One region of the Streptomyces sp. NPDC111516 genome, then DNA from elsewhere that is predicted to be linked to it. Evidence: riboswitches for the same ligand, from Rfam matches in the RefSeq annotation. Region 1 holds a riboswitch; each other region holds the start of a gene.
The links. A riboswitch is a leader RNA that binds a small molecule or an ion and turns the genes downstream of it on or off. The one in region 1 is predicted to bind cobalamin.
Positions count from the first base shown of each region.

Region 1 (3,199 bases):
GTCATCGCGGTGGCGATCATCTACATCCCGATCAAGCTGGGCGGATTCCACGACATCTTCGCCAAGGCGGGCGAGGCGTTCTCGCAGACCAACCCGGCGACCGGCAAGCCGCGCGGCGCGCTGGCGCCGGGCGAGGCGGGTCAATGGGGATACGCCACCCTGGCGTTGGGCTCGGCGCTGGCGCTGTTCATGTATCCGCACTCGATCACCGCGACGCTCTCCAGCCGCAGCCGCAATGTGATCCGGCGCAACACCACGATCCTGCCGCTGTACTCTCTGATGCTCGGCCTGCTGGCGCTGCTCGGCTTCATGGCGATCGCCGCCGGAATCAAGGTCGACAACGGGCAGTTGGCCATCCCGCAGTTGTTCGAGAACATGTTCCCGGACTGGTTCGCGGGCGTCGCGTTCGCGGCCATCGGCATCGGCGCGCTGGTGCCCGCAGCGATCATGTCGATCGCCGCGGCGAACCTCTTCACCCGCAACATCTATAAGGACTTCCTGAAGCCGGACGCGACCCCGGAGCAGGAGACCAAGGTCTCCAAGCTGGTGTCGCTGCTGGTGAAGGTCGGCGCGCTCGCTTTCGTCCTCACCATGGACAAGACGGTCGCGATCAACTTCCAGCTGCTCGGCGGGATCTGGATCCTCCAGACGATGCCGGCCCTGGTCGGCGGCCTGTTCACCCGCTGGTTCCACCGCTGGGCGCTGCTCGCGGGCTGGGCGGTCGGCATGGTGTACGGGACGGTGGCCGCGTACGGCGTCGCCAGCCCGACCCAGGCGCACTTCGGCGGGTCGTCCAAGGAGATCCCGGGCATCGGCGAGATCGGCTACATCGGCCTGACCGCGTTCGTGCTGAACGCGGTGGTGACGGTGGTGCTCACCTTCGTCCTGAACGCCGTGAAGGCGCCCGCCGGGGTCGACGAGACCTCGCCGGCCGACTACACGGCCGACGCGGGCGACCGTGGCGTCCAGGTGGAACTCCCGCCGGCCACGGCTGGGGCACCGGGCGGCGGCCACTGACGGCCGCTCCCACAGCCGTACGACGGCCCGTCGAGCCCCTTCCAACGGGGCGCGACGGGCCGTCCGTGCGCTCAGCAACGGGCCGTACGCGCGTCCCGAGTTCCGTTACGCGACACAACATGTGGGGGCTGTCTCATCCGGCGGCCCCCACATGTATGCTCATGCTCGCTGTCGCCGCAGGGGAATCCGGTGCGAATCCGGAACTGTCCCGCAACGGTGTGTTCGGTGCGCTTTTGCGCACCCCCGAGTAAGTCCGAGGACCTGCCGACAGTGCATCCGGCTCGACCGAACCGGATGCCAGACGTCCGGGCCTCGCGGTTGGGCCGGTGGACGCCGTACGGAGTGCTGCCCCGGCCCGGGCCCGCCTCTGCCCGGCTGCCCCGTTCCCCGCCGGCCCCGAGCCGAGCGAGGGAGAGCACCACGTGACCATCGCGCCAGCCGATCCGGCTTCAGCCGCCGTGTCCGAAGTGGCCGAGTCCGAGGCAACCGCACACGACGGACCGAGGACCGCACTGCTGCGGACCCTGACCGACCTCACCGTCGATCTGCCCGACACCGACCCCGGTCGGGTCGCCGCCGCCGCGCTGCGCGGCCGCAGCGCCCGGGCGGACGAGGCCGAGCTGCGCGCGCTGGCCACCGAGGCCGCCGCGGGGCTGATCTCCGAGGACCCTGCCTACTCCCGGCTCGCCGCCCGGCTGTTGACCCTCGCCATCGCCGACGAGGCGGCCGGCCAGGGCGCAGTCTCCTTCTCCGCCTCGGTCGCCGTCGGGCACCGCGAGGGCCTGATCGCGGACCGCACCGCCGAGTTCGTCGCGCTGCACGCGGCCGCCCTCGACGCGCTGGTGGAGCGTTCGCTCGCCGACGGCGCCGACGACCGCTTCGGCTACTTCGGGCTGCGGACCCTGCACAGCCGCTATCTGCTCCGCCACCCGCACACCCGCCAGGTCATCGAGACGCCCCAGCACTTCATGCTGCGGGTCGCCTCCGGGCTCGCCGAGAACGACTCGGAACGGGCCCTGGACGAAGTCGCGGCGCTGTACGGGCTGATGAGCCGGCTCGACTATCTGCCGTCCTCGCCGACCCTGTTCAACTCCGGCACCCGGCACCCGCAGATGTCCTCCTGCTACCTGCTGGACTCCCCGCTCGACGAGCTCGACTCGATCTACGACCGCTACCACCAGGTGGCGCGGCTCTCGAAGCACGCGGGCGGCATCGGTCTCTCGTACTCCCGCATCCGCGCCCGCGGTTCGCTGATCCGTGGCACCAACGGGCACTCCAACGGCATCGTGCCGTTCCTGAAGACGCTCGACGCCTCCGTCGCCGCGGTCAACCAGGGCGGCCGTCGCAAGGGCGCCGCCGCCGTCTATCTGGAGACCTGGCACGCGGACATCGAGGAGTTCCTGGAGCTGCGCGACAACACGGGCGAGGACCAGCGGCGTACGCACAACCTCAACCTGGCGCACTGGATCCCGGACGAGTTCATGCGCCGGGTCGACGCGGACGGTGACTGGTCGCTGTTCTCGCCCGCGGACGTGCCCGAGCTGGTCGACCTGTGGGGCGACGAGTTCGACGCCGCGTACCGGGCCGCCGAGGCCAAGGGGCTGGCCCGCAAGTCGATGCCGGCCCGTGAGCTGTACGGCCGGATGATGCGGACCCTGGCGCAGACCGGCCAGGGCTGGATGACGTTCAAGGACGCCTCCAACCGCACCGCGAACCAGACCGCCGAGCCGGGCCGCGTCGTCCACTCGTCAAATCTGTGCACCGAGATCCTCGAAGTCACCGACGACGGCGAGACGGCCGTCTGCAACCTGGGTTCGGTCAACCTCGGCGCGTTCGTCGCCGACGGCTCCATCGACTGGGAGCGGCTGGACGCCACCGTCCGTACCGCCGTGACCTTCCTCGACCGGGTCGTCGACATCAACTTCTACCCGACCGAGCAGGCCGGCCGCTCCAACGCGAAGTGGCGCCCCGTCGGCCTCGGGGCCATGGGTCTGCAGGACGTCTTCTTCCAGCTGCGGCTGCCGTTCGACTCCCCCGAGGCCCGCGCGCTCTCCACGCAGATCTCCGAGCGGATCATGCTCGCGGCGTACGAGGCGTCCTGCGATCTCGCCGAGCGGTCGGGCCCGCTGCCGGCCTGGTCCGAGACCCGGGCCGCGCGCGGTGTGCTGCACCCCGACCACTA
Region 1 covers NZ_JBVKBV010000002.1:356,867-360,065, reverse strand. Annotated here, with positions in the region: gene mctP (monocarboxylate uptake permease MctP) at 1-1,017, shown strand, start outside; cobalamin riboswitch at 1,173-1,300, shown strand; gene ACZ7L9_RS07240 (ribonucleoside-diphosphate reductase subunit alpha) at 1,440-3,199, shown strand, end outside.

Region 2 (3,199 bases), on a different contig from region 1:
TCGCACGCCCTGTTCGGCGGCCTGATCGGCGCGGCGGTGATGTCGGCGGGCTGGTCGTCGGTCAACGGCGGCACCGTCGTCACCAAGGTGCTGCTCCCCGCGGTCGCCGCCCCGATCGTCGCCGGTCTGGCCGCGATGCTGGCCACCAGGCTGACGTACCGGATCGGCGGGAAGATCCGTAACGACGCCCAGGAAAAGGCCACCGCCAAGGGCTACCGCGCCGGTCAGATCGCCTCGGCCGGACTCGTCTCCCTCGCCCACGGCACCAACGACGCGCAGAAGACCATGGGCATCATCACCCTGGCGCTGGTCACCGGGGGCGTCCTGCACCCCGGTTCCAACCCGCCGGTCTGGGTGATCGTCTCCGCCGGTCTGGCCATCGCGCTCGGCACCTATCTGGGCGGCTGGCGCATCATCCGCACCATGGGCAGCGGCCTCACCGACCTCAAGCCGCCGCAGGGCTTCGCCGCCCAGACCAGTGCGGCCACGGTCATCCTGGCCTCCTCGCACCTCGGCTTCTCCCTCTCCACCACCCAGTCCTGCTCCGGCGCCGTGATGGGCGCGGGCCTCGGCCGCCAGGGCGGTGTGGTCCGCTGGTCCACCGCCACCCGGATGTTCGTCGCCTGGGGTCTGACCCTGCCGGCCGCGGGCCTGGTCGGCGCGGGCGCGGAATTCCTCACCAAACAGGGCACCTGGGGCGTCGTGGTCGTCGCGGCGCTGCTGGTCGTGGGCTCCGGGGCGATCTGGATGCTGTCGCGCCGCAAGCCGGTCGGCCACGGCGATGTCGCACCGGCTGACGGCATCACCGAGCCCGCGGGTGTCGTCACCACGGCCATCGCCGCCGTCAGCCCACCGCTCACCGCGGCCCAGGCAGCGGCGCAGGACCTCAAGACCACCATTCCGGCCCCGGCCGGAACCACCCCGGACCCGGCGCGACCCGCCACCGTCTAGGCCGACCGTCCAGGCCGGTCCGCCCGGGCCCGCCGTCCGGGCCCGCCGTCCGGGCCCGCCGTCTAAAGGATTCAGCATGAAAATCGACTGGGCAGCCCTCGGCACCGTCTTCGGCGTCTCCCTCGTCGCCACCGTCGCGCTGGTCGGCCTCTTCACCCTGGGCATCGTCGGCCTCTCCAAGCAGCCCGAACCGGCCACGCAGGGCGGCTCCGGCGGCTCACTGCTACTGGCCCGCGCCGGTGCGTACGTCTGCTTCGCGCTGTGCGCGGCAGCGGTCGCGTACGGGATCTATCTGATCGTCGCCTGAGAGCGGCCGCGCGCGCTCCCACTTCGGGCCGGACACACGCCGTGTGTCCGGCCCGAAGTGCTGCGCCCGACCCGGTGTGGGCCTCAGCACACTGCGCCGTCGCAGGTCAACGGCAGGTTGACGGGCGTTCGCGGAGCGTGATGGACTGCCGGAGCCAATTACGGCGACAGCAGAGGAAGCCGGTGCGAATCCGGCGCGGTCCCGCCACTGTCACCGGGGAGCAGTCCCCCACACGGAAGTCACGGCACGCGCGAGCGGGCTGGAAGGCCGGGGGAACTGCGGATCCGGGAGCCAGGAGACTCTCGTCGCCGGTCACGTCGAACCAGGGCGCGGACCCTGAGTGAGGACATATCGCCATGCCTGGCTGCCGTGCGTCCGTTGCTGTGGCGCTCTCGTCGAGAGCCGCCTGTACGAAGCTCCTTCGAGGCGTAACGGCCGGTTGAGCCGTGCGTGCCGACCGCGTTTTCGCGTACGGCGCCACAGCCGGCCTGATCGGCGATCTGCTGCTCGGTGACCCCCGCAGGGGGCATCCGGTCGCCGCCTTCGGGCGGGCCGCGGCGGGCGTCGAGCGCCGGTTGTGGCGCGACCACCGCGGGTGGGGCGCGCTGCACACCCTCGTCTGCGCCGGAGGTGCCGCGGGTGGTGCCGCGCTGATCACCCGTGCCGTACGCGGCCACCCAGCCGCCGCCGTCGCGTTGACCGCGGCCGCCACCTGGTCCGTCGTCGGTGGTACCTCCCTGGGGCGTGAGGCCCGGAGCATCGGCGACGCCCTGGCCGCCGGTGACATCGACCGCGCCCGCGAGCGGCTGCCGCATCTGTGCGGGCGCGATCCGCACTCCCTCGACGGGCCGCAGATCGCCCGTGCCGTGGTGGAGTCCGTGGCCGAGAACACCTCGGACGCCGTGGTCGGCGCCCTGGTGTGGGGTGCGCTGGCCGGTGTGCCCGGGCTCGTCGGCTTCCGGGCCGCGAACACGCTCGACGCCATGGTCGGCCACAAGTCGCCCCGCCACCGGCGCTACGGCTGGGCCTCGGCCCGCCTCGACGACCTCGCGGGGTGGCCCGGTGCCCGGCTCACCGCCCTGCTCGCCGTGGCCTCCGGGGGGCGGTCACGTGGAGCGGCACGGGCGTGGCGAGCCGACGCGGCCAAGCACCCGAGCCCCAACGCGGGCCCGGTGGAAGCCTCGTTCGCGGGCGCGCTCGGCGTGCGGCTCGGCGGGACGCTCGCGTACGGCGGCCGCGTCGAGCACCGTCCCGTCCTCAACGGGGAGACGGGCCGGGCGGTGGAGAGCCAGGACATCGAACGCGCGGTACGGCTGTCGCGCCGGGTGAGTGCGCTGGCCCTCGGCGTGTGCGTGGCGGGCCGACTGGGCGTGGCCCTCGCCGCCCGACGGATCGCGGAACGCCCGATGGCAGGACGTTCGATCGCAGGACCTTCGATCGCAGGACGGAGACGGACATGAGCGGCGGACTGCTGGTCGCCGGAACCACCTCGGACGCGGGCAAGAGCGTCGTCACCGCGGGCATCTGCCGCTGGCTCGTACGCCGGGGTGTGAAGGTGGCGCCCTTCAAGGCGCAGAACATGTCGCTGAACTCGTTCGTCACCCGCGAGGGTGCCGAGATCGGCCGCGCCCAGGCCATGCAGGCCCAGGCCGCACGGGTCGAGCCGACCGCGCTGATGAACCCGGTCCTGCTCAAGCCCGGCGGCGACCGATCCAGCCAGGTCGTCCTGATGGGCAGACCGGTGGGCGAGATGAGCGCGCGCGGCTACCACGGGGGCCGGCAGGAAGCGCTTCTCTCCACGGTCGTCGACTGTCTGGAGCAGCTTCGGGGCACGTATGACGCAGTGATCTGCGAGGGGGCGGGCAGTCCGGCCGAGATCAATCTGCGGCGCACGGACATCGTGAACATGGGCATCGCACGGGCGGCGCGCTTCCCGGTGGT
Region 2 covers NZ_JBVKBV010000001.1:60,330-63,528, forward strand. Annotated here, with positions in the region: gene ACZ7L9_RS00335 (inorganic phosphate transporter) at 1-951, shown strand, start outside; gene ACZ7L9_RS00340 (hypothetical protein) at 1,028-1,258, shown strand; cobalamin riboswitch at 1,432-1,559, shown strand; gene ACZ7L9_RS00345 (cobalamin biosynthesis protein) at 1,705-2,718, shown strand; gene ACZ7L9_RS00350 (cobyric acid synthase) at 2,715-3,199, shown strand, end outside.
Region 2: another riboswitch for cobalamin. It lies ahead of ACZ7L9_RS00345 (cobalamin biosynthesis protein); the one in region 1 lies ahead of ACZ7L9_RS07240 (ribonucleoside-diphosphate reductase subunit alpha).

Region 3 (3,199 bases), on a different contig from region 1:
GGTCGCGGTGGTCGTCGGCACCAGCAGCGGCGGCTCCGCCTCACTGACCGAGCAGGCCGTCGTACTCGAACGGCACGGACCGGATGCCATCTCGCCGTCGGGCATCCTGCTCACCATCCCGAACATGCCGGCGGCCGAGATCGCGATCCAGTTGCGGGCCACCGGTCCCAGCATGGCACCGTGCACCGCGTGTTCGTCCGGTGTCACCGCCCTGTCCGTCGCCCGCGATCTCCTGGTCACCGGGCAGTGCGACATCGCGATCGCCGGAGCCACCGAGTCGATCGTCTACCCGGCCGCCATGGCCGGGTTCGCCCGGTCCGGAGCCGCGGCCCGGGCACACGGCGACCCGGCCAGGCGGTGCCGGCCCTTCGCGGCCGACCGTGCCGGGCTGGTCATGGGCGAGGGCGCCGCCGTCATGGTGCTGGAACGGGCGGCCGACGCCGCAGCCCGGGGCGCCGGACCCCGGGCACTGCTCGCGGGCACCGGCGCCACCACCGACGCCCACCACCCCACCACCCCGCACCCGTCCGGCGCGGTCGCCCAGGCGGCCGTCGAAGCCGCGCTGCACGACGCGGGCTGGGCGGCCGAGGACGTCGAGCACATCAACGCGCACGGCACGGCGACGCCGCTCAACGACGCCACCGAGGCCGCCCTCATCGGCCGGGTCTACCCGCACCGGCCGCCCGTCACCGCCCCGAAGGGCGTGCTGGGGCACTGCATGGGGGCGGCCGGAGCGATCGAGGCCGGACTGACCGTCCTCACGCTCCAGCGCGGAGTCGTACCGCCGATCGCCAACCTGCACACACCGGCACCCGAGTTCGACATCAACTGCGTCACCGAAGAACCTCTGCGGCTGCCTGTCCGGCGCGCCATCAGCCACTCCTTCGGATTCGGCGGACACAACGCCGTGATCGCCCTTCAGCGTCCGTAGGCGTCGGGCGGGTGGTGCGACCGGGGGCACCGCCCGGCGTACCACCGGCCACACCGCCCATGAGCTGCATAGACGCTCGTGATAGCTTGCCGGGGCCAGTCGAACTCCATGTAGGAGTCAGGGAATCCGGTGAGAATCCGGAACTGACGCGCAGCGGTGAGGGGGACGGGCGGGGCCACGGCCACTGGGACCCACCCTCGGGTGTCCTGGGAAGGCGTCCCGTCCGAAGGAACCCGAGTCCGAAGACCTGCTGGCGGCTGCGACCCGGTACCGGGCGCAGAACTCCAACGGGCTCCGCGCATGGGCCCAGAGACGCAGAGGGACTCCGTGCCGTCCATAGCCAGCCCCGTCCGCACCATCGCCCTGCTCACGGCGGGACTCGTCCTGCTGACCGCCTGCGGCCGCGGAACGAGCAACTCCGCCGCGAAGTCCGGCTCTGCCGACGGATATCCCGTGACGCTGAAGAACTGCGGACGCACCGTCACCGTCGAAGCCCCGCCGCACCGCGCCGTCTCGGTCGACCAGGGGTCGACGGAGATCCTGCTGTCCCTCGGCCTCGCCGACCGGCTCGCCGCCACCGCGACCTGGACCGACCCGGTGATGAAGGGCCTGGAGAAGGCCAACGCCGAGGTCCCCAGGATCGCCGACAACCGGCCCTCGTCGGAGAAGGTCCTCGACCAGGAGCCCGACTTCATCAGCGCGTCGTTCGAGTCGACCCTCGCCAAGGGCGGCGTCGCCCCCCGCGAACAGTTCGAGGAACTGGGCGTCCCCACCTATGTCTCGCCCGCCGACTGCACCGGCAAGGACAACAGCGGCGGCGGCGACGGAGCCCGTATCGAGCCACTGACCATGGACATCGTCTACGGCGAAGTGCACGACCTGGCCAGGATGTTCGGCGTGCAGAAGCGCGGCGACACGCTCGTGGCGCGGCTGCGGGCCCGGGTGGAGAAGGCGACCGGGTCCATCGACGCCTCCGGTACCACTCTCCTCTACTGGTTCTCCGACTCCAAGGCCCCGTACCTGGCCGGCTGTTGCGGAGCACCTGGAGTCATCACCGGGGAACTCGGCGCGAAGAACGTCTTCGACGACACGCACGAGGAATGGCCGCAGATCAGCTGGGAGACCGTCGCCGACCGCAACCCCGACGTCCTGGTCATCGGTGACCTGACCCGCAAGGCACAGACCGCCGAGAGCGCCGCGAAGAAGATCGAATTCCTGGAGTCCAACCCCGCCACGAAGAACATGGATGCCGTCAGGCACCAGCGGTACATCCTGCTCAGCGGCCAGGCCATGAACCCGTCCATCCGGACGGTCGAGGGCGTGGAACGCGTCGCCGCCGGGCTGCGCACGTTCGGGCTCGCGCAGTGACGGACACCGAGCGGACCTGGGCGGAGGGCGCGCGGCGAGCCTCCCAAGGCGGGGACGGTGTACGGAAGCTGCGCGGCGGGGTCCTGTGGGCCTGCGGCGTCGCGCTGCTCGTGCTGTCCGTCGCGGTCGCCGTAACCATCGGCCCCGCCCGCATCTCCGTCGCCGACGTCTGGTCCACGGTGGCCGCCCACCTCGGCTGGGGCCGGACGCGGCTCACCCCGATCCGGGACGGCATCATCTGGAACCTGCGCATGCCACGCACCCTGCTCGCGGCGGTGTGCGGCGCCGGACTCGCGGTGTGCGGCACCGTCATGCAGTCCCTGCTCCGCAACCCGCTCGCCGACCCGTTCGTCCTCGGCGTCTCCTCCGGCGCGTCGACCGGCGCGGTCGTGGTCGTCGTCCTCGGGGTCGGTGGGGGAGCGGTGTCGATCTCGGCCGGCGCGTTCATCGGCGCACTGTGCTCGTTCGCCCTCGTTCTGCTGCTGAGCCACACCCTGGGCGGCACGACCGACCGGGTCGTCCTCTCCGGTGTGGCGGCTATGCAGCTGTTCTCCGCGCTCACCTCCTTCGTGGTAATGACCTCCGCCGACGCCGAGCAGACCCGCGGGGTGCTGTTCTGGCTGCTCGGCTCGCTCAGCGGGGTCGGCTGGACCGACGTGTGGATCTGCTCCGCCGTTCTTGTCCTGACGCTGCTGGTCTGCCTCGGACACGCCCGTACGCTCGACGCCTTCGCGTTCGGCCCGGACGCCGCCGCCGCGCTCGGCGTCCAGGTCGCCCGCGCCCGGATCGTGCTGCTCTGCACGACCGCGCTGCTGACCGCCGCACTCGTCAGCTCGGCCGGCGCCATCGGCTTCGTCGGCCTGGTACTCCCGCACGCCGCCCGGGCACTCGCCGGCTCCG
Region 3 covers NZ_JBVKBV010000018.1:124,306-127,504, forward strand. Annotated here, with positions in the region: gene ACZ7L9_RS28060 (beta-ketoacyl-[acyl-carrier-protein] synthase family protein) at 1-931, shown strand, start outside; cobalamin riboswitch at 1,011-1,200, shown strand; gene ACZ7L9_RS28065 (ABC transporter substrate-binding protein) at 1,259-2,299, shown strand; gene ACZ7L9_RS28070 (FecCD family ABC transporter permease) at 2,296-3,199, shown strand, end outside.
Region 3: another riboswitch for cobalamin. It lies ahead of ACZ7L9_RS28065 (ABC transporter substrate-binding protein); the one in region 1 lies ahead of ACZ7L9_RS07240 (ribonucleoside-diphosphate reductase subunit alpha).

Region 4 (3,199 bases), on a different contig from region 1:
AGCACGTACTGGATCGCCACCCCGGCCAGGATCAGTCGGCCCGTTGTCATGGTGCCGCCGCGCCGGGCCATCGCGTAGACGGCGACCAGCGCGGCCATGGACCCGGCGAACGCGGCAATGGGCAGCGCCACGTCGGTGGCCGCTCCGGCGCCGACCCCCAGCACGACGACCACGGCGGCGCCCGCTGACGCCCCGGACGAGGCGCCCAGCAGAAACGGATCGGCCAACGGGTTGCGCACCAGCGCCTGGAGCACCGTGCCCGACAGGGCCAGCCCGGCGCCGACGACGGCCCCGAGCAGCACCCTGGGCATCCGTACCTCCCACACGATCGTCGGGTACGCACCGGTGCGTTCACCGCCCAGGACCGTACTCAATACCTCGCCCGGCGGAATCCGTACCGGGCCGAGCGCCAGACCGGCCACCGCCGCCGCGAGCAGCAGCACCGTGAGGACGCCGATCACGACAGGGGCCGAGCGCAGGACGGACTTCGGGCCGGGGCGGGCGGACTCCGCGCTCACGGAGTGCCGGGGTGCAGCTGCCCGGCCAGGTCCTGCACGGCGTCGGCGACCCGGACACCGAGCACCGCCGAGGACAGCGGGAGCACCGCGAACTTCTTGTTCCTGACCGCCGGCACGTTCGCGAGTGCCGGATCGTTCAGCAGCCGCTTCTTCTTGGCTGCCATCGTGGTGCCTCCGTAGTCGTAGATCACGACCACCTCGGGCTTGCGCTTGATGACCTGCTCCCAGGACACGTCGCCGAAGGTGGCGTCGAGGTCCGCGAAGACGTTCCGGCCCCCGGCGAGCCGGACGATCTCGTTGCCGATGCCCTTGCCGCCCGCCGTGAACGCGGAGCTGTCGCCGGAGTCGTACACGAACACCGAGGGACGTGAGGAGCCCTTGAGCCCTGCCTCGACCGTCGTGATCTTCTGTCGCTCCTCGGCGATCAGCTTCCTGCCGCGTTCCGGTACGCCGAAGATCCTGGCGACTTGGGTGATCTCGGTGGCGAGCTGATCGATACCGACCTTGCCCTTGGTGCAGTTCTCGATGTTCAGCCGGGTGTTGATGCCGTCCTTCTGAAGTCCCGCCCGGTCCAGGCCCTTGGCCTTGTCGAAGGCGCTGCTGTACCCGCCGTAGACGAAGTCGGGGTTGGCGCCGAGCAGCACCTCCTTGGAGGGGTACTCCTTCGCGAGCACCTTGGTCCCGGCGTACGCGGACCGGTACTCCGGCAGGATGCTGTCGTCCAGGTAGGCCGTCCCGGTCAGCCGGTCCTGGAGCCCGAGGGCCAGCACGATCTCGGTGACGTGCTGGTTCATGGTGACGACCCGCTTCGGCGGGGCGTCGAAGGTCGTCTTCGTACCGCAGTTGGTGACCGTGTAGGGAAAACCGTCGACGGCCGGTGCGGCCTTTGCCTTGTCCTCGCCGTCCGTGCCGGAGCCGCATCCGGTGAGCGGCAGCAGAAGCAGCGGTATGAGCGCGAGTGGTACACGGCGGATCCGGGGCATGGCCGAGCCTTTCCGGGGGATGTCCTCGTCCCCTGGGTCGTACGAGAAGGCGGCGCGGCCAGTATCTGGCTTCCGGGCTGCTGCAGCCCGGTCACAGTGGCGGGACCGTACCGGATTCACACCGGTTTCCTGACGCGCGTCGCCTGAATTTTCGAAGCCCATTCTGTCAGACCGCGCATTCCGACAGGTCCCGACCCGTGCGTTGTCGGCCCTGGTCGGCCCCGGACGCCGAGGTCCGCGACGACCGAGGGCATCTGACCACCATTCAGGCTGCTGTGGTGTCGGTGATCAGACGACGCTTGCGTCCCTTGATCTTCTTGCCGGCGTAGATGCCCTGGCTGGTCTCGGTAACGTTTCCCGAAACCTTCACGCTCTGCGCGTCCACCACGGCGGCGGTCGGCTGGGCGCGGCTACGGCCGTTGGCCCGGTGGGCGTGTCCCGTAACAGGCCGTGGCCTGCTGAGTGGTGCCGTCAAGTCAGCATCTGATCAGCATCAGTCCCCCAGAATTCCGAGATGGCCTTCCGGTCAGGTGCCCGATCGGCCGCGTTGCAACAGCCTGATTCGCGCGGAATCGCAGGCAGGGAGCCTGCTCGCGAGCGTGAACTGATGTTCTCTGCAATCTACGAGTCCAAGGCGTGCAGTTGTACAGTGAAGAACGCCCTTGACCTGCACAAAGCTGGCAGGGAGCCCTCTTCCAGGAGTACAGATTGCTGCGCACGATGTTCAAGTCCAAGATCCACCGGGCCACCGTGACCCAGGCCGACCTGCACTACGTCGGTTCCGTCACCGTCGATGCCGAGTTGATGGAAGCGGCGGACCTGCTGCCCGGCGAGCTGGTGCACATCGTCGACATCGACAACGGTGCACGCCTGGAGACGTACGTCATCGAGGGCGAACGCGGCTCCGGTGTCATCGGCGTCAACGGCGCCGCCGCCCACCTCGTCCACCCCGGTGACCTGGTCATCCTGATCAGTTACGCCCAGGTCGACGACGCCGAGGCGCGCGGCCTGACCCCGCGTATCGTGCATGTCGATGCCGACAACCGGATCGTCGCGCTCGGCGCCGATGCCTCCGAGCCCGTACCCGGCACCGCCACCGAACGGAGCCCGCACGCCCTCCCAGCGGCGCGCTGACCCCGGCTCGACCACTGAGGGAGCACCCGTCATGGCAGAACAGACCGACCGGATCGAACTCGACATCCGCGACGACCGCACGCGCGGCAACCTCCTCGCGTACGAGAACGGGAAGGCCGCCGGAGTCATCGCGTACTTCGTGATGGAAGGCGACCCCGCGGCGCTCGTCGCCGTGCACACCGTCGTCGAGCCCGGCCACGAGGGCAAGGGCATCGCGGGCGCCCTCGTCCAGGAGTTCTACGCCATGGCGGGCCGCGAGGGTGTCCCGGTCGTCCCGCTCTGCCCGTACGCCGCGAAGTGGGCGGAGCGCCACCCCGACCGGGCTCCCGAGGCCCCGGCCGAACTGGTGGAGCGGGCGAAGGCGCAGCTCACGTCCCACCCCGAGTTGTAGTGATCAACACGGCGGACTGCACCGATCCACTCGGCCGATGACCCGACCCGGACCGGGGAGTTGTACGTTCGGTCGATGACACTCGCACTTCTGCACACCTCCCCGGTCCACGTCCCGGTCTTCGACGCGCTCCGGGACACGGATCATCCCGGACTCGCCCTGCGCCATCTCGT
Region 4 covers NZ_JBVKBV010000017.1:81,097-84,295, forward strand. Annotated here, with positions in the region: gene ACZ7L9_RS27205 (FecCD family ABC transporter permease) at 1-518, opposite strand, end outside; gene ACZ7L9_RS27210 (ABC transporter substrate-binding protein) at 515-1,501, opposite strand; cobalamin riboswitch at 1,541-1,692, opposite strand; gene ACZ7L9_RS27215 (hypothetical protein) at 1,767-1,976, opposite strand; gene panD (aspartate 1-decarboxylase) at 2,210-2,635, shown strand; gene ACZ7L9_RS27225 (GNAT family N-acetyltransferase) at 2,667-3,026, shown strand; gene ACZ7L9_RS27230 (aspartate/glutamate racemase family protein) at 3,102-3,199, shown strand, end outside.
Region 4: another riboswitch for cobalamin. It lies ahead of ACZ7L9_RS27210 (ABC transporter substrate-binding protein); the one in region 1 lies ahead of ACZ7L9_RS07240 (ribonucleoside-diphosphate reductase subunit alpha).